DNA from 3 places in the Paenibacillus tritici genome. Region 1 is predicted to be linked to each of the others. Evidence: riboswitches for the same ligand, from Rfam matches in the RefSeq annotation. Region 1 holds a riboswitch; each other region holds the start of a gene.
What was found. Region 1 has a riboswitch for S-adenosylmethionine ahead of KDC22_RS23150 (DedA family protein). Riboswitches for the same ligand answer to the same signal wherever they lie in the genome.
Positions count from the first base shown of each region.

Region 2: linked by a shared signal. The riboswitch ahead of KDC22_RS27610 (methionine ABC transporter ATP-binding protein) and the one ahead of KDC22_RS23150 (DedA family protein) in region 1 are both predicted to bind S-adenosylmethionine.
Region 3: linked by a shared signal. The riboswitch ahead of metA (homoserine O-acetyltransferase MetA) and the one ahead of KDC22_RS23150 (DedA family protein) in region 1 are both predicted to bind S-adenosylmethionine.

Region 1 covers NZ_CP073365.1:5,371,751-5,378,446, forward strand. The annotation lists gene KDC22_RS23130 (cupin domain-containing protein) at 1-497, shown strand, start outside; gene KDC22_RS23135 (LytR/AlgR family response regulator transcription factor) at 780-1,535, shown strand; gene KDC22_RS23140 (ATP-binding protein) at 1,522-2,826, shown strand; gene KDC22_RS23145 (serine hydrolase domain-containing protein) at 3,155-5,194, shown strand; SAM riboswitch class I at 5,277-5,391, shown strand; gene KDC22_RS23150 (DedA family protein) at 5,465-6,058, shown strand; gene KDC22_RS23155 (undecaprenyl-diphosphate phosphatase) at 6,096-6,696, shown strand, end outside.
Region 2 covers NZ_CP073365.1:6,435,346-6,442,041, forward strand. The annotation lists gene mqnE (aminofutalosine synthase MqnE) at 1-202, shown strand, start outside; gene KDC22_RS27585 (NAD(P)/FAD-dependent oxidoreductase) at 273-1,334, shown strand; gene KDC22_RS27590 (YuzB family protein) at 1,389-1,643, opposite strand; gene KDC22_RS27595 (NifU family protein) at 1,726-1,974, shown strand; gene KDC22_RS27600 (MetQ/NlpA family ABC transporter substrate-binding protein) at 2,195-3,064, opposite strand; gene KDC22_RS27605 (methionine ABC transporter permease) at 3,124-3,792, opposite strand; gene KDC22_RS27610 (methionine ABC transporter ATP-binding protein) at 3,792-4,808, opposite strand; SAM riboswitch class I at 4,908-5,044, opposite strand; gene KDC22_RS27615 (Cthe_2314 family HEPN domain-containing protein) at 5,138-5,884, opposite strand; gene KDC22_RS27620 (UbiD family decarboxylase) at 5,946-6,696, opposite strand, start outside.
Region 3 covers NZ_CP073365.1:2,118,594-2,125,289, forward strand. The annotation lists gene KDC22_RS08940 (HRDC domain-containing protein) at 1-742, shown strand, start outside; gene corA (magnesium/cobalt transporter CorA) at 940-1,875, opposite strand; SAM riboswitch class I at 2,300-2,432, shown strand; gene metA (homoserine O-acetyltransferase MetA) at 2,551-3,468, shown strand; gene KDC22_RS08955 (PLP-dependent transferase) at 3,537-4,703, shown strand; gene mqnC (cyclic dehypoxanthinyl futalosine synthase) at 4,920-6,056, shown strand; gene KDC22_RS08965 (HAD family hydrolase) at 6,246-6,696, opposite strand, start outside.

The DNA of each region.
Region 1 (6,696 bases):
CAGACGAATCTATAGTTACCTTCCGCTTCCAGGCGGACAAGCTACTGCCGAATAATCCTGAGCTTCCGGCAGTGCTGTATAAGGGTGCTCTTCAGGATCAGCCGGACACGGCGGAACAGGTCTTCAATAACAATGGCTGGAAGAACAGCTGGGTGAACGGTGTCTTCAGCTACCACCACTATCACAGCAACGTGCATGAGGTGCTCGGTGTAATGTCGGGCAGCGCTCGCTTGCAGCTTGGCGGCGATGCCGGAAGCACCGTCCAGGTTATGGCCGGGGATGTGCTGGTGCTGCCTGCCGGCACGGCGCACAAGCGGCTCTCGGCTACGGAGGACTTCCGTGTCGCCGGCGCTTATCCCGGCGGAGCGGACTACAACACCCGCCGGGCCACTCCCGCGGACTTCGCCGCGGCCCTGCCAGAGATCCGCGAGGTCCCGCATCCGGACAGTGATCCAGTCTACGGCAAGGAAGGGCCGCTGCTCCGGCTGTGGACATAGCATCAGGTAGCCGGACGGGAATCTCCTACTCCGGCCGCTCACCTGTACATTCCTGGAGTCCACCCGTTCCCGGCCGCCCACCTGTGCATTCCTGGAGGCGACCGTTCCTTGCCGCTCACCTGTGCATTCCTGGAGTCCACCCGTTCCTTGCCGTCCACCTATGCATTCCAGGGATTTCATTTTGCATTTGACCCCATCAAGGGCTTGCCCTCATCAAGAATGAGATATACTATTCTGTAATACGATTTCACTTCACTTACGCCGTAATGGAGGAGGGCATTCATGTATAGAGTAGCGGTATGCGATGATGAGGAGCAGCACAGAGAGCTGGTTAAGAGGACACTGATAGCCTTATCCATCAAGACTAATATAGAATTCGAGCTAGAGTTATATCACTCAGGGGAGCAGCTGACCGCTCACTATGAACAGGATGGAGCGCCCTTCCATATTCTGATTCTGGATGTGGAGATGGGCGGGATGAACGGGATTATGGCGGCGCGGAGAATACGGGAGCTGAAGCATTTTGACGAACAGATTATCTTCCTGACCAGCTACCCGGAGTATATGGTGGAGAGCTTCGATGTCATCACGTTCCAGTACCTCATTAAGCCGATGGCCCCTGACCTCCTGGAAGAGAAGATCACCAAGCTGCTCCATTACTTCCAGGCCCAAGAGAAGAAGTTCATGGTCATCAAGTCCGGTTATGAGGAGGTAGTCTTGAGATATGATGATATCATTGCGATTGAGGCGGCCAAGAGCCTGACGGTCAAAAGCAAGCTCCATGTAATCACCGCCACACAGGTCTATGACAGCAAAGGCCTGATCGCCGATTATGCCGCAGCGTTAAAAGACAGCAATTTCCTGCACATCCACCGTTCGATTATTATCAACCTGCTGCATGTGAAGAAATTCTCCGGCGGTTCGGTGCTCATGTCGGGCGGGATGGAGTTCCCGATCGGCCGCTCCAAGATCAAAGAGGTCAAAGATTTCTATACCAAATTCATGATTATGAAGGGTCATTCGTATGATTCCATATAACCTGCCTATTATCCTCTGTGTGCTGCTGGTGATGGGCTTCCAGACTAATTTTTACTTCGGCTCCGTATTCGGCAAGTCCGCCCAGAAGCCCAACCGGACCGTGTATTTCATCCTTTATGGATTGCTGTGTTTTGTCTATCTGGTCTTTGAAATGTCCTCCGTATTCTCATCGGCTGTCGCCCTGCTGATGATATTCGCTATGGCCGGGTCCTATCAGGTGGAGATTAAGACCAAGGTGATTTTCTCCATCCTGTATGCGGTGCTGATGACGCTGGTCAGCTTCATCTCGCTGTTTATTTTCTCGGCGATTGATTCGGTGGACTATACCAGCCTGGAGTCGGGTAACGGGTTCGACCGGCCGGGCTTCATGAAGGGAATCATCCTTAGCTGCATTATTATGTTCGCGGTGATTCAGGTCATCCGGCTCATCTCCAAACGCAGAAGCTTCGCTCTGCCTTACCCTTACTATATCTTTTTCCTGATCGTGCCTTTCATCAGTATCTATCAGATCAATGTGCTCACTACAGTCAGCAGCAACAAAGATATCTATTATTTCATGGCGATTCTCGGCTTTCTGTTCCTGAATGTGATGGTCGTCTATATCTTTGATACGATTATTGATAAATTTCAATTCATGCATGAGAATGCCCAATTGCAGCACCAGATGAATTATCAGGATGCGAACTATGAGAAGACGGTGCACAGCTTCAAGTCCATTAAGCGGATTATCCACGACACCCACCAGCAGTTCCTGTACATTGAAGAGTGTATCCGGCGCAATGATTCAGCGGCAGCCCTGGAGCATATCAAAGTGACGCTCAATAAAGTCGAGGATGCCTATCAGCGGGTGAACACAGGCCATCTCGTCATTGATGCGCTGGTCACGAATACCCTGAATATCGCACAGGCCAACGGCATCCGAGTCGATACCCGGCTTCGTCTCCATTCACAGGCGGTTCATATTGACCGTTATGACTTATGTGTGGTGCTTGGCAATATGCTGGACAACGCTATTGAAGCTTCGAAAAAGGTCAAGGTAGCCGAGGACCGGTATATCCTGATCCAGATTCATTCGAGTGAATCCGCGCTGTTCATCCGCATCCTCAACCGGATCGCCCAAGAGACCGCCTCGCTGCACAGCGAGAAGCCGGACCCGGAATATCACGGCATCGGCCTGACCAATATTTCCAGAATATGCGATAAATATGGCGGGAATATGACGATAGAATCGGGGCATAAGGAATTTAATAATATGGTGGTTCTCCCCTTCTCGCCCGAATCTTCTATATGAGTCGCACTAAAAATTTGAACTTCAAGCTTCGTTGGCACTGCGGTGAAATTTGGACTTCCGGCCGCTGTTGTCAACAGATTTCCTGAATTATTCCGCTATATGCGGTTGAAATCCGTTGACAAAGGCGGTCGCTACCGCTCCTACAGTTCCAAATTCCCCCTCCGCTTCTTTCGCTTTTCGTTATCTTCTTTAATACTACTCATTCGTAAGCTTCTACGTTTAGGGATCGTTATCAGCGTTTCAGGGGCATTCGGGCCTATCCCCTCCCTCCAGCCTGTATGATACATTCAGGAAGTATACCGATGAGGAACAAGAGGAGGCAATCCGAATGAACAAATTAACTTCAGTAGTACTCGCCGCAATGCTGGTGATCCCCGCAGCCCAGGCTTCGGCGGCGCAGGAGAAGCAGAATCCCGTGCAGGCCAAGGCCCGCGAGCTGGCGTCGAAGATCGTAGCCGATTATGGGGTAAGCGGCATGCAGTATGCCATTATGGATAAGGGCAACATCACATTGTCAGGAGGCGCCGGGTTCTACGATACGGTGACTAAGGCACCGATCACGAAAGACACGATGTTTGGCATTGGCTCGGTCAGCAAAATGTATGTGTCTGCGGCAACGATGATTTTGGCGGAGGATAAGGTCATTGATATTGATAAACCGCTCATAACATATCTGCCGCAGTTCAAAATGGCCGATGAGCGCTACAAGGAGATTACGCCGCGCATGTTAATGAATCATTCCTCGGGCCTCTACGGCAGCCACTATGGAAACAGCATCTTGCTGGATGACAACGATACACAGAATCATGATGAGATGTTATCCCGGATGGCGTCCGAACGGCTGAAGTCTGATCCGGGCGAATATTCCGTCTATTGCAACGATGGCTTTCAGCTGCTGGAGCTGATGATTGAGCAGGTGAGCGGGATCAGCTATTCCGAATTCCTGGACCGGCACTTCAGCAGCCCGATGAAGGTAAGTTCAACGAAGACCCCGCTTGACAGCTTCGACAGACAGCAACTGGCCAAGACTTATTTCCCGAGCCTTAAGCCGGCCTTGCCTGCCGAGAACGCCAACATCCTTGGAGCCGGTGGCCTCTATTCTACTGCCGAGGATCTAACGAAGTTCGCAGAAGTGCTGAACGGCAACTACCCGGATATCTTGTCGAAAGCCTCCGCCGAAGCAATGCGGCAGCCGGAATATAAGAACGGAATCTGGGTGCCCGAAGAGCGTAACAGCTTCAACTACGGGCTCGGCTGGGATGCGGTGGATCTGGCTCCCTTTGGCGATTACGGCATCAAGGCCTTAACCAAAGGCGGGGATACGATCATGTATCACGCAGCACTCACCACTCTGCCCGAATCGGATATTTCAATCGCGGTGCTCTCCTCCGGCGGAAGCTCGGTCTATAACACCGTATTTGCCTCACAGGTGCTGCTGGAGTACCTCAAGGACACCGGGAAGATTCAGAAGATTCAGCCGGACCAGACCTTCACCCCTCCGGTAAAAGCAGCTATGCCTGCTGAGATGCAGTCCTATTCGGGATTGTACGGAACCGTGGGAGCGACACTCCCCATTACGGTTAAGGGTGGAGAGCTCACACTGCCGGTTCTTGCCGGACTGATCCCTGCTCAGAAATATGTATACACAGGCAAAGGACAATTCAAGAACAGCGATGGCAGTGCAGCCGTAAGCTTCGAAAAGCAGAAGAACGGCATCACCTATCTGAAGCTGGACGCCCATTTGAATATTCCCGGAATAGGCCAGATGCCGATGGTTACCTATGAATACCAGAAGCTGGAGGCCAATCCCCTGAATGCCTCTACGAAGCAGGCCTGGGAGAAGAGAAACGGGAAGCATTACTACGCCGTGGATGAAAAAATCAGCTCATTATTCTATCTGTCCCCCTCCATCTTGACGAAGACTATCGCGGTAGAGCAAGGGTACGCCACCGGAACGAAGATTGTGGACGGGAACACCGCCGTTAATGCCGCTGAAATCCCGGTGATGAACGGCAGAGATGCCTTTGATCTGAACTTCTCCACCAAGAACGGCCAGGAATATCTGACCATTGACGGAAATGACTATATCAGTGAAGATGCAGTGAAGCCTCTCTACGGAGGCCGTGCTTCCATCAGTACAGTACCTGCGAGCGGTCAGGCGGTATGGATGAAGCTGGATAAAAAGTCCGCCGGGCGAACAATGACTGTTACGGCACCGTCAACCGGCGGCTATGCTGTCTATGATGCCGATGGAGTGATCGTCAGCCACTCCATGGTGGGTAAAGACCCTTCCGTTGTATTACCGCAGGGCGGAATGGCGGTATTCGGCGGGAAGGCCGGAGATGTGTTCAAGATTCATCTTCAATAAATCTCTCGAACCGTCTCTCCAAATCTCGCAAACTTGCTTTAACGTGTTCGAGTATGTTTTAATGTAATCTAACTGAATAATACTCTTATCCAGAGTTCGGTGGAGGGCCTGGCCCGATGAAACCGCTGCAGCCGGTATACGCAAGTATGTACGGTGCGGCAACTAGAGGTATCCAAGATACCTTGCAAAGATGAGAGGGAGCTGACAGTTTATATGAACTGCCCCCTTTAATTAGGGGGCTTTTTTTATGCAGAGAGAGGAGAGAAACCTATGACACAATGGATTACAGAATTCATCCTTTTTTTCAAAGATTTGTCGTATGCCGGTATCGTCCTCGCCCTGTCGTTTGAATTCGTCCCTGCCGAGCTCGTTCTTCCGCTTGCCGGGTATTGGGTGTACCTGGGGGACATGAAGCTTATTCTTACGATCCTTGCCGGTACGCTCGGAGGTACCTTTGGTCCGCTCACGTTATATGCCCTGGGCCGGTATGGCGGCAGGCCTGCGATTGATAAGTACGGGAAGTACTTTTTCATCCGTCCGCATCATTTGGAGGCTTCCGACCGTTTTTTTGAGAAATACGGCAACGGTGTGGCTTTTTACGGGCGCTTCATCCCTGGAGTGAGAACCCTGATCTCTATCCCTTGCGGAATTGCCAAAATGAATGTGTTCGCCTTCAGTCTCTACACCTTCCTGGCCATGCTTCCGATTACCTCAATCTATGTCTATCTGGGCTTCAAATTAGGGGCGCAATGGGAGCATGTGGACCAGATTCTCAAGCCTTATATTATTCCGGCGGGTACGCTGTTCCTTGTAGGCTTCGGGCTGTATGTCCTATCCAAACGGATGAGAAGAAGACAAGCTTAATCCAATTGCAGTTGCAGTTCAGATTCAGGAGGAAATTATGGAAACTTGGTTTACTTGGCTAAAATATTTGCTGCTGGGGATCGTACAGGGAGTGACGGAACCTATTCCCGTCTCTTCCAGCGGGCATCTGATCATCGTACAACGTCTGCTCGGGATGGAGCAGAATGGGCTATCCTTTGAAATATTAACGAATACGGCCTCTTTAATCGCTATCTGTTTTATTTTTCGTAAGGATATCCTAGATTTGATTACAGGTGCCTTCCGTTACCTGCGCACGCGCAATTCGAAGTACCGGGCGGAGTTCATGTTCTGCCTCTACATCATCATCGGGACGATTCCCGCAGCCGTTGCTGCCGTCTTCTTCAAAGATACGATCGAACGTATCTTCACTTCCGTACATACCGTTGGCATCAGTCTACTCGTTACCGGAGTGGCCCTCTGGCTGATCCGCAATCTTCGCGGGCAGAAAAGAGACGGCAATCTTACCGTGCGGGATGCCATCATTGTCGGACTGGCTCAGGCGGTAGCCCTGATTCCGGGCATCAGCCGTTCCGGTTCTACCGTAATTGCCTCCATTGCGGTTGGGATGAAGCAGGAGACGGCCTTGAAGTTCTCCTTCATGCTGTACATTCCCATCA
Region 2 (6,696 bases), 1.1 Mb from region 1:
GGCCCAGTTGACCCAGGTAGCCCTTAGCTTCGGAGCCTCTGACGTACACGGCACGATCCTTAAGGAACGGATCAGCCATGCTGCCGGTGCACTGACACCCGAGGGTCTGACCCGGGAAGAGCTGATCTGGCTCGTGAAGGGCGCCGGACGGATTCCGGTAGAGCGGGATACCTTCTACAACGAGATCAAAGTATACGAATAAACGAATATCAGCACTGTCATTCGCAGAACTGCCTTGTCTATTTTTGTATCCGAAAGGAAGATCAGTTCGCATGAGAACGTTACTTGTCCTGGGCGGCGGCTACGGCGGTCTTGCCCTCATTCAGCAATTGCTTAATAACCATCTCCCGCATGATGTGGAGATCGTCCTGGTAGACCGGATGCCCTATCAGGGGATCAAGACCGAATATTATGCACTGGCCGCAGGTACCGTCACGGATTATCATCTGCGGATTCAATTTCCGGTTCACCCCCGCCTGACCGTACGTTACGGGGAAGTGGGCTCCATTCATTTGGACAGCCGGATGATCTTCCTCGACTCCGGGGAGCCGATATCCTATGATATTCTGGCGATTGCCCTCGGTTGTACGGATAATTTCCACAACATACCTGGCGCCCAAGAGTATGCTTGCAGTATTCAGAGCTTCGCAGGAACCCGGGAAACCTACCGCCGGCTGAACGATGTGAAGCCTTATGGAACGGTCAACATTGTGGGCGGAGGATTAAGCGGTGTAGAGATTGCTTCAGAGCTAAGGGAGAGCCGGCCCGACCTGAACATCTCCATTATGGACCGGGGAGAACGCATATTGTCTTCTTTCCCGGCCAAGCTGTCTGCCTATGTGGAGGAGTGGTTCAATGAGCATCAGGTGGAGACGATGGGCCGGGTATCCGTCTCACATGTAGAAAAGGATGCCATCTTCAATGGCACCCAGGCGATTCCTGCTGATGTAACGGTATGGACTGCCGGAATTCAGCCTGTGCAGGTCGTGCAGCAGCTTGAACTTCCCAAAGACCGCGGAGGACGGCTTATTGTCGGGAAATATTATAATATAGCCGATTATCCGGAGGTCTATGTGATCGGGGACTGTGCCAGCCTGCCCTTCGCACCCAGTGCACAGGCAGCGGGCGCCCAAGGAGAACAGGTGGGACAGATTATTCAGGCGTTATGGCGCAATGAAACGCCGAAGCTGCATAAGATCAGGCTCAAGGGAACCCTTGGGTCACTGGGTAAAAACGCAGGCTTCGGCCTGATGGGCCGCCGCTCCGTCATGGGCCGCGTTCCGCGCCTGCTGAAGAGCGGCGTCCTGTGGATGTCCAAGCGCCATTTCGGTTAGGTATTCGGTTAGGTATTCGGTTAGGTACATGGCGGGTCCTGGTACAATCCCGGCTTAATCAATCTCAAGGTTGTCCCAGGCCTCTGCTTCCTGAATAGCGGCTTCAATGGCATCTTCCAATGCGGCAGGGGAATCGGCTTCAATAATCTCCCCGTCCACCATAACGAACGGCTGCATGTAACATTCGCCGCAGTTATTCAGACAGCCATATTCCACCACATCATATTCGGGGTTTTGTTCCAGCTTAAGCTTGAGTGCTTCCGTGCCATGTCCGATGTTGCTGGCACAAAATTCTATAATTGGTCTCATGATGATCTCCCTATTCTGCACTAACCATTTTATTTTTTAAGTTTTTGTACTATAATAAACATACGAAAGGAGTGATTGAGAAATGAGTGAGAACGTACAAAGCGCAACCATGTATGATGAAGTACTGGAAGTGCTCGATAAACTTCGTCCGTTCCTGCAGCGCGATGGCGGTGACGTGGAACTGATTGATGTTGAAGACGGCATCGTCAAGTTGAAACTTATGGGTGCATGCGGCAGTTGCCCAAGCTCCACGATCACGCTTAAAGCCGGGATCGAACGCGCCCTCGTTGAAGAAGTAGAAGGCGTGGAAGAAGTTATTCAAGTATTCTAATCCCGTTTCATAAACCGTCCCGGCCTTCCGATGAAGGCCGGGATTTTTTTATTATATTAAATTTTACATTTCGGATCAACCTTAATTCATAGCGGATGGAACTAATTCCAGCATATGGACTGCCTGTCTCTGCAAAAAAAACCAGAGATGCCGGCAGCCATTTCCGGCCGCCCGGACATCTCCGGTCATCAGTCTTCGTTATATTGCCTTAGTCTCAAGCTTAGAATGCCGGGATAATGGCACCTTCGTATTTCTCTTCGATGAAGGCTTTGGCTTCTGCAGAGTTCAGGGCTGCTGCCAGCTTCTTGATCGCATCGGAATCCTTATTGTCAGGACGGGCTACCAGCAGGTTGGCATACGGAGAATCCCCGCCTTCGATGAACAAAGCATCCTTTGTTGGAACCAGACCGGCATCCAGAGCAAAGTTCGTATTAATCAGCGCCAGATCTACTTCCTCCAACTGACGTGGCAGCATGGCAGCATCCAGCTCAATGATATCCAGCTTCTTAGGGTTCTCAGTGATATCTGCTTTGGTGGAAGCAATGTTAGTGTCGTCCTTCAAGGTGATCAGGCCATTCTTGGCCAGCAGAATCAGTGCGCGTCCTCCGTTAGTAGCATCATTCGGGATCGCTACCTTGGCACCTTCAGCCAATTCGTCGATGGATTTGATCTTCTTGGAATAGGCGCCGAAGGGTTCAACATGAACTGCGGTTACAGATACAAGATCCGTGCCGTTCTTGGTATTCTGATCATCCAGATAAGGCTTGTGCTGGAAGAAGTTCGCATCGAGCTGCTTCTCGGCAAGTTGTGTATTAGGAAGAATATAATCTGTGAATTCTTTGATTTCGAGCTTAATGCCTTGGGCTTCAAGCAGCGGGGCAATCGCTTTGAGGATTTCCGCATGCGGTACAGGAGAAGCTCCAATGACCAGGGTTACCGGGTCCGCAGCAGGCGCAGTAGTGGGTTCAGCCGCTGCCGCTTCTGTCGGTGCGGTTGTTGCCGGAGCATTGTTCGCAGTTTTATTGTTTCCGCAGGCTGCAATCACCAATATCAAGGTCAAGCTGAAGAATGTAAGCAGTACTTTTTTCATCTGTAAATCCCCCTCTAATCAGTATGGTTTGTATGAATAAGGCTCTATATGGATGTACCTTATTTCCGTGTAAAATGTCTAACCAGCCGGTCACCGGCCATTTGCAGCAGCTGCACCAGAATCACCATCAGAGCTACCGCGATAATCATGACTTCCTTCTCATAACGATAGTAGCCGTAGCGGATGGCCAGGTCACCCAGACCGCCGCCGCCGATCATCCCCGACATTGCAGTATAGGAGACTAGCGTAACTATGGTGATGGTAACTCCGGCAAGCAGGCCTGGACGAGCCTCGGGCAGCAGTACACGCATAACAATCTGGCCCGTGGAGGCTCCCATACCCTGCGCCGCTTCAATGATTCCCCGGTCCACCTCACGCAGCGCCGTTTCAACCAGCCTCGCGAAGAAGGGAGCCGCGCCGATCACCAGTGCCGGAATCGTTCCAAGTACACCTATGGAGGTGCCCATAATGGATTTGCTTAATGGAATCAGCGCCACCATCAGAATGATAAACGGAACAGACCGCAGGATATTCACAATGAATGATAATGCCGAGTAAACAGCCCTGATAATAACGTTATTTGATTTGCCCCATAAATATAACACAATTCCGAGTGGTAAACCAAGGATTATTGTAAATATTCCTGAAATAGCGATCATTTTAAGCGTGGCAATCGTCGCATCAAGCATTTCATCCCAATTGATACCGCTAAAATCTAATCCGCCCATTACAAAATCACCTCCACATCAAGGCCCTGGGCCGTAAGCTCAGTAATCGTGACTTGAACAGCATCGGCAGGTCCTTCGAACCTGACGATTAACTGCCCGTAAGGAACGTCCTTGATCGTCGAAATGGTTCCGTGGAGAATGGCGAAATGAACACCGGTTCCCTGCACCACTTGGGAGAGTGTGGACTCATATGTCTTATGTCCGAGAAAAGTAATTTTGACCGCCTGTGTGTACCCTGTATGCACCGCGTCAATCGCTTCCCTGAGCGGTCCTTCCGACTGAGTTTCACTGCGGATGAACTCTTTCGTAACCTCATGCTTCGGTTTCAGAAATACCTGAGCCACTTCGCCCTGTTCCACAATTCCGCCGCCATGGATAACCGCAACGCGGTCGCAGATGCTCTGAATAACATGCATCTCATGGGTGATCAGCACGATGGTCAGATTGAACTTGGTATTGATATCCATAAGCAGACGCAGAATGGAGTCTGTTGTCTGCGGATCAAGCGCCGAGGTCGCTTCATCGCATAACAGAACGTCAGGATCACTTGCCAGCGCCCGGGCTATACCGACACGCTGCTTCTGGCCCCCTGATAACTCAGCCGGATACTTGTTCCAATGCTCTTCCAGCCCCACGAGGAACAGCAGTTCTTTCACCTTGCGCTCTATCTCAGCTCCCTCCGTTCCGGCCAGCCGCAGCGGAAAAGCGATATTATTATACACCGTTGCCGAGGAGAGGAGATTGAAGTGCTGAAAGATCATTCCGATCTTACGCCGCTGCACCTGCAGCTGGTGCTTGCGGAGTGCCGTCAGCTCCACACCGTCTACCCAGACCTCGCCCTGAGTCGGGCGTTCCAGCAGATTAATGCAGCGGATCAGCGTGCTTTTGCCCGCCCCGGAGTGGCCGATCACCCCGAAGATCTCCCCCTTCTTAATCGACAGGCTCAGCGCAGAGAGTGCTGTCGCTTGCTTGCTCCCTTTACCGTATACTTTGGTCAAATTCTTCAACTCTATCAATCGTCCCGTCCTCCTTCTTACTATCCTGATCTTATAACCAAAAAAGCCCCCTACGATCCATGCAGATCGCAAGAGGCCTGTGTGTATAATGACAATGCCTTCTCATCTGCCAAATACCACACATCTGGCGGCATTGTAGGAATTAGCACCATGACATTTGGATGCAGCCCTTACGCTGGATTCAAACCGGTTGCCGGGCTTCATCGGGCCTATCCCTCCGCCGCTCTCGATAAGATAAAAAGTATGAAATTTATATATTCCGTTTCATGTCAGAAGTGAATGTATGCCTAAGTATATTCAGTTTCCGGTTTTTTGTCAAAGGTAAGTTTTTACGAATCAGCTTGTCCGGATTTCAGGCTGGGAGCGGCTTTGTTCTTGTGCCATTGCTCATTACCATACCTGAATGCGGCAGCCAGGGATTTGCATACCATCTCCAGGCTCTGCTTCAAATCCTCCAGATGACTGTCGAGATCCTCCAGGCGAATCTTGTCATGCAGCCCCTGATGACGCTGCCAGAGATCGTCGGTCATCTCCGCATTCATGTAATGGATCTCGGCATTGCGCCGTTTGCGCAGATTCTCTACCGGTTCACGGTAGGAATTCTTGATTCGCTCCAGCTCATCCGCCAGCGGGTTATGCGCCCTAAGCAGCTGAAATTGCCGCAGTACCGTGAAATAAGAGAAGTGTGTCTTAACCTTGCCCGTATCCAGATGGTACAGACTATTCAGTACCGTCCCCAGCTTGTCGAGTAGCGAGAAGACACGGATGAAGCCATTTTTATAAAAATACACATATCTGGCGTACTCCCCCTGCTCCATGGACGACATGTCATCCATATAACCGGCAACCACTGACTTCCGGTAAAAGGCAGCAGCGAACCAGCTCTGCTCCAGCTCGTCCAGGGAAGAGATCAGACCGCGTGTCCATATTTCCAGCTTACGGAATTCATGGTCCCGGTCTTCATGGGCAATCATCTCCTTGCGCAGCATGGAGGCAGCCTTCGCCATGTGTTCCATGGCTTCAGCCAGCACCCCGCTGTTCTCGCGCGGAGGCTCTCCCAGCAATATCCGCAGCATATTCGGCCTCCTTAACGTTTTGCGGAAGATCCGCTTCTTCGATTAATACTTGTGAGCAATCCTATGCCTGAGGGAAATAACGGTGCCAGTTGCGGTCCACCCGTTCTGCAATATCCTCCCGCGTAGCCAACTCCTCCGGGTATCCCGGCTTCATTCTGGCATCTATAATGAGCGGCAGCGAATAGCTGAAGCCACCGCGCTGCACCTGGGCCGCCGAATAGATATCGTCGGCCGGATTGAAACGGGTGAATACCGTCCATAAGAATGAGGTCTGCGTGCGGACCGCTTCTTCCGCATGATCCACCAGAACAATCAGCGGCCAGGCGGTCTCCTGTTCCTTGAAGTAAGACACCAGTCTGTCCGGCAGCTCCGGGTCCTCTTCATAGGATGCACCGGAAACGGCTAAACATCCTCCGCAATAAGGCACAGCGGCGGTGATTGATGGAAGTTGGCCCTCTGTGTACGTCCTTGGGAGCTGGCGGACCGGGCTTCCGATGCCGGCCATCACAGCTTTGCTGCCATGATTCAGCTTGCGTCCGGTGTAATCCAGCGTATCCATCGAGGTATTGGCGAAGATCGTTAAGTCCGTCTGCGGGTTGAACCGCTCCAGCACTGTTTCCAGCAGCTTGGGGAAATCGGTAAGTTCCACCGGCACATTCGTCAAAAGCAGGAATTTGGTTAAAGAGAGCTGGCCTTCCCCCAGGATACGAAAAGCAGACACCATATACTCCCGCGGGTAACTTTCCCTGACCACTGCTGCAGTCAGCGAATGCGAGCCGGATTCCGAATAAGACCACAACGCTTTTACGGAA
Region 3 (6,696 bases), 3.3 Mb from region 1:
CGGCCGCAGCCAGGAGCAGCTTAAGCTGCAGTATTACAGCGAGCATTACGGGAATGAAGCGGTCTTTGAGGAGCTGTGCTCCTGGCGCAGGGGGAAGGCCTCCAGCGAACGGAAGGCACCTTATATTCTGGCCAGCAACCGTCTGCTGCGTATGATCAGTGCATTTCTCCCCCGTACACCGGAGGAGCTGCTGCAGCTTCCGGGGGTGGGTGAAGGCAAAGCTTCGCAGTATGGCGCCGACTGGCTAAGCATTACCTCGGCTGTAGAACGCGAGCATGACTTTCCGTTAAGCTGGGTGAATCATACGATTGATGAAGAGAGCTTTGTGTCCTGGCATTATAAGCAGAAGGAGCTTAAGTACAAGAAGCAATTAGAGCGGCTGAGACTGCGCCGTGTTCTGCTCCAGGGGATTGAAGAAGGGCAGGGAATGGAGCAGCTCACAGCGCTTAGCGGAGTGTCCCGCCGTGAAGTGCTTGAGGTGGTGGAAGAGCTGGAGAAGGACGGCTATTCCGCCGAGAAGCTCATTGCCTTTGAACTCAGTGAAGTGACCTCTGAAGAACAGAACAATATATGGACAGCCTATGAGCTGATCGGCGACAACTTCCTGAAGCCTGTCCTCTACAAAGTGTATGGGGAGGATTTCGCACCTGCTGACGGCCTGGATCTGTATTACGAACGCCTGCGGCTGATCCGACTCCGCATCCGGCGGGAGCAGCCAGCTACCCTGGGAATGGCAACTTAGCTGCTAGTGAGTATCCGAATGCGGCGGAGAGGTCAGGAGGATCTGAATTCCCGGCTTGTGCAGCGGTAGGTACATACAGGCGACACAAGTGGAAACGGCTTTGCTATTCTTGTAAAGGGCGACATACCAAAAAGACGAAGGCTTCCGAAACCCTAAGGTATACGGTGCCTTCGTCCTGCATATTCGTCCGCCGTCCTTCATAGCCAATCCTTCTTGCGGAAGATCACAAGCATTCCGCAGCCGAGGGTTACCATAACGGCAATGACGCCATAGTAGCCGTACTCGGTGTGGATCTCCGGGATATTGTCAAAGTTCATGCCGTAGATTCCGGTAATCACGGTCAGCGGCATGAATATGGTGGTAATTGCCGTAAATACACGCATGATTTCATTGGCGCGGTTCGCAATACTGGATTGATAAGCTTCGCGTAAGTTGCCCATGAGATCGCGGTACGTTTCAAACGTTTCAGAGATCTTGACCGCATTTTCGTAGATGTCACTGAAATACTTCTGCAATTGATCGTCGATCAGGCGAAGATCCTTCTTATTCAGCGTGTTGATAACTTCCTTCTGCGGGCCGAGCATCTTCTTCAGCCAGAGAATCTCACTGCGCAGACCAATGATCTCGCTCAGATGCGTTTTCTTGGTATGCATGAGGATGTCTTCTTCCAGCTTCTCAATCCGCGCTTCAATCCGGTCACCGACCGAGAAGAAGTTGTCGACAACGAGGTCGATCAGCAGATACAGGAAGCGGTCAGGTGTACTGACCTCCTGCTCCCACAGTGCGGGCTTCAGGACACGCAGCTCATGGATCTTCTGCTTCGTAACGGTAATAATGAAATGTCTGCCCAGGAACACGTTGAGCGCACGGAGGAAGATTTCCTCATCATCGAACCGGATACTGTTCACTACGATAAAATAATGGCTCTCATAAATCTCCAGCTTCGGACGCTGATCCTCTTCACTGAGACAGTCTTCCACAGCCAGATCATGCAGCCCGTATATAGGCTGAAGCTCTACAAGGTCCTCCACATCTGCATCAATCCAGTAGAACCCCTCGGCAGGGGCGGTTAAAGTTTCTTCAATATTGTCAATAGGCGTAAAAACCCCTGCATTCACCAGCCGGATTTTCATCTGATTCACTCCTTCACTCCCCGGTCTTCTCCGGGGGTATGCTAATTTCAGCACACGGAAAAAATCAGCTTGGCCGGTGGTACAATCATGGATGAAGGCCAAAAGACGGTCCGAGAGCATGAAGAATAAGGGCTCCCGCCGCCGGCAAGCTGATGTTAATCCTGTGTGGTTGTTCGTTCTGCACGCATATTCGCGAGCCCGGGTCGCCTTCCATTCTTCTCTCACCTCTTCTTTTCGCCGTTTTGGGTTTGAAACACTTGTCTAGTATAACGCCGGGGTATGCCTCTTACAAGAGAAATTCTTTTCAATCTCAAGGCTCCTTAAGCATTGTATGGACTTGACGAAAAGGAGGTTCATGATTTAAAGTGAAATTTAAGAAAAAGCATCTACGGATGCTGTGGTACATCCAATTGAATACAGCTAAATCTTATCAAGAGCAGGTGGAGGGACTAGCCCGATGAAACCCGGCAACCGGCGTGTGAACGCACGGTGCTAAATCTTGCGGAAGCTTTGCAGGGACGTTATGCGTCCGGCGGAAGTTCTCTGGCAGATGAGAGGGCGCATATGACTGAATTATATGACCTTTCTCGCCCGGGAAAGGTCTTTTTTCGCTACCCTGCAACAAGCTCAACCGCCTAAGCGGAACCCAATTTCAGTTAAGGAGTGGATACAGCAATGCCTATCAAAATTCCCGACAGCCTGCCGGCCAAGGAAGTATTATCCGGTGAGAATATATTCGTAATGGATGAAAGCCAGGCCTTTCATCAGGATATCCGTCCCCTCAGGATCGCCATCCTGAATCTGATGCCAACGAAAGAAACTACAGAGACACAGCTGCTGCGCCTTATCGGGAATTCCCCGCTTCAGGTGGATGTGGTTCTGCTGCATCCCAGCTCCCATACCTCGAAAAATACATCGGCTGAGCATCTGAAGAGCTTTTATAAGACCTTCGATGAGATCAGCGACCGCCGTTTTGACGGCCTGATCATAACCGGCGCTCCCGTAGAACAGCTGGAATTCGAGGATGTGAACTACTGGGAAGAGCTGAAAGTGATTATGGAGTGGAGCAAACAGAATGTGACCTCGACGATGCACATCTGTTGGGCTGCGCAGGCAGGGCTGTATCATCACTTTGGCGTACGTAAGGTGAGCCTGCCGGACAAATGCTTTGGAGTGTTTCCGCATACGCTGAACCATAATAATGTCAAGCTGCTGCGCGGCTTCGATGAAGTGTTCCATGTTCCGCATTCCCGTCATACCGACGTCTCCCGTGAAGATATAGAGCAGAATCCTGAGCTGCAGATTCTGGCCGAGTCCGAGGAGGCCGGGGTCTACCTGGTAGCCACTCATGACGGGAAGCAGATTTTTGTCACCGGACATTCGGAATACGATCCGTTCTCGCTGAAATGGGAGTATGACCGGGATATCGCCAAGGGGATGGAAGTGCAGCTGCCGAAGCACTATTATCCAAAGGATGATCCAACCCGTACACCGCCGGCTGTCTGGCGCGCCCATGCCAACTTATTATTCGCTAATTGGCTCAATTACTATGTATACCAAGAGACTCCTTACGATATCGGGGCATTTATCTAAAAGTTAAAAGTTATATTTATATATAGAAGCAATGGTTATCGCACACAAACTTTTAGGAGGCAGTGGAGATGGATGAGAAACTGAGAATTGAGAGCAGACTGGCACAGATTGGTTCAATGGAGGACCCCGCCACCGGGGCGATTAATTATCCGATTTATCATGCGACGGCCTTCCGTCACCCTAGACTTGGACAGAGCACAGGCTTTGACTACATCCGCACCAAAAATCCTACCCGCACTGTGCTCGAAGATGCAGCAGCAGCACTGGAATCCGGGGATGCCGGCTTCGCCTGCGCCTCCGGAATGGCTGCACTGACTACGGTGTTCACCTTGTTTGGACAAGGGGATCATCTCATTGTATCACTGGACCTGTACGGCGGAACCTACCGGCTGCTCGAACGGATTCTCGCCAAATACGGCATCAGCGCCTCGTATGTGGACACCAATGATCTCGATGGCCTGGAGGCGGCCCGCCAGCCGGGCACCAAGGGCGTATTCATTGAGACACCAACCAATCCGCTGATGATGATTACGGATATTGAAGCGGTATGTACCTGGGCCCGTCATCACGGGCTGCTCTCGATTGTCGATAACACGCTGCTGACTCCGTTCTTCCAGCGTCCGCTTGAGCTGGGGGCAGATATTGTTGTTCACAGTGCGACCAAATATCTGGGCGGGCATAACGATGTACTAGCCGGGCTTATTGTTACCAAGGGCGCGGAACTGTCGGCAGAGATGGCTGTGCTGCATAACTCCCTGGGAGCCGTTCTTGCCCCGAATGACAGCTATCAGCTGATGAAGGGGATGAAGACACTGGCCCTGCGCATGGAGCGGCATGAGAGCAATGCGCTGGCCATCGCCCGCTATCTGCTGGAGCATCCGGCGATTGCCGAAGTCTTCCATCCGGGACTGCCGGACCATCCGGGGTACGCGATTCAGAACCGCCAATCCTCCGGCAACACGGGCATCTTCTCCTTCAAGGTGAAGGATGCAAGATACGTGGAGCCGTTGCTCCGCCATATCCGCCTGATTGCCTTCGCCGAGAGTCTCGGCGGGGTGGAATCGCTGATGACCTACCCGGCGGTGCAGACCCATGCCGATATTCCTGCGGAAATCCGCGATGCGGTCGGCGTAGATGACCGGCTGCTGCGTTTCTCGGTCGGCATCGAGCATGTGGAGGATCTGATCGCTGATCTTACGCAGGCATTGGAAGCCGCCCGGAGCGAATTGGAGTAGAACAGCATTCGCCCTCCGTCCGGCTAAGCCGGATCAGCATAGGATTAGAGCAGCAGCGCCCAAGGTGCTGCTGTTTGACTTTGTATCAGGACCGTAATCTCATTTCTGGCCCTAAAAGATTTTTCAAGCTCAGCGGATTGTGATACGATGGGGGAACGGGTTAATAAAATGATAAAAATTTATATAACTTCATAGATTAAGAGGAGGCCGTCAACGATGAGTGCAATTGATCTTATTCTGGATAAGACACTTAAGGGTGAACGTCTTCAATTGGAAGACACGATCACGTTGTTCGAGAGCAATGAAATTGAGAAGATGGGGGCGGCGGCAGATATTATTATGAAGCGCTGGCACCCGGACCCGCTGGCTACCTTCGTCATCGGCCGCAATATTAACTATACGAACGTATGTGATGTGTACTGCCGCTTCTGCGCCTTCTACCGCAGACCGGGTTCTGAGGAAGGCTATGTGCTTCCCGATGAAACGATCTATCAGAAGATTGCAGAGACAATCAGTGTGAACGGGACAGAGATTCTGATGCAGGGCGGCACGAATCCGAATCTGCCGTTCAGCTACTATACGGATATTCTGCGCGGCATCAAGCAGCGGTTCCCGGAGATTACGATGCACTCCTTCTCACCGGCGGAGATTATGAAGATGGTGGAGGTCTCCGGTCTGCCGCTGGAGCAGGTGATGCGTGAGATCCATGCCGCAGGTCTGGATTCCCTGCCCGGCGGAGGCGCCGAGATTCTTGACGACCGTACACGCCGCAAGATCAGCCGGCTTAAGGGCTCCTGGCGCGAGTGGATGGATGTCATGCAGACCGCACACCGGATCGGCATGAACACGACAGCCACGATGGTTATCGGGCTGGGCGAGAGCATGGAAGAGCGGGCGCTGCATCTGCTGCGTGTCCGTGAAGCGCAGGATGAATGTATTGCGAACAAATACGACTCCGAAGGGTTCCTGGCGTTCATCTCCTGGACCTTCCAGCCGGATAATACGAACCTGAAGCTTGACCGGCAGACACCGGAGGAATATCTGAAGACTGTAGCCATCAGCCGTCTGGTGCTGGATAATATCAAGAACTTCCAGTCTTCCTGGGTAACGATGGGTCCTGAGGTGGGCAAGCTCTCCCTGCAATACGGTTGCAATGACTTCGGCAGCACGATGATTGAGGAGAACGTAGTTTCTTCGGCGGGCGCAACCCACAAGGTCAACATCGAGTCAATCACCCAGCTCATCCGCGAAGCAGGCAAGATCCCGGCGCAGCGCAACACGCGCTACGACATCCTGCGGGTGTTCGATGATGCGAATGCGAAGATCGACAATGATTTTGTAATGCAGAACTAGAGGCTAGCTATAGGGTGCTTTTGGCATAATAGGATAACAATAACGCTTATTTAATATTAATCCGTAAGGCGAGGATTAGTTATGGATAAGCGTTATTTGTCTTTTATAAGTACAATGATAATTCGGATAGCTTATGGATGTTTAGATATTCGGTGCTTTCTTGCGAATCCGGTCTTGAAAGGACTAATACTATTCTCCCAGTTCAAAACTAAGTGTCATATTATCAAAATAATCATAAATACCGGCATTTTTAAGAACCCTTTTGATGGATGGGTCTGTATCTGAAATAATTCCAAGCTTATACTTTTGTTTCAAATCTCCAAGTGTCTTTGTTGTATGATCCAGAAAAACATAATTAGAATCGTTATACACTCTATCATATGCAATGATTTCAGCTTGTTCGTATGTAATGTGAATTTCAGGTAACCATTCAGCAAGGGTTCTATAGTAATTGATATACCTTTCAAGCTCTTCCTCTTCAGTTTTGTAAATTTCATTTTTGACGTATTCATTTGCTTTTGAAATTGCAGTGTTAAATGTATCTTGGGGTATAGACCATAGGATTTGTGGGTTTATATATTCCAAAGCTTTCACTGTTATTCTCCAATCCCCTGTTGCAGGGCGGAAAATCGTCCAGCCA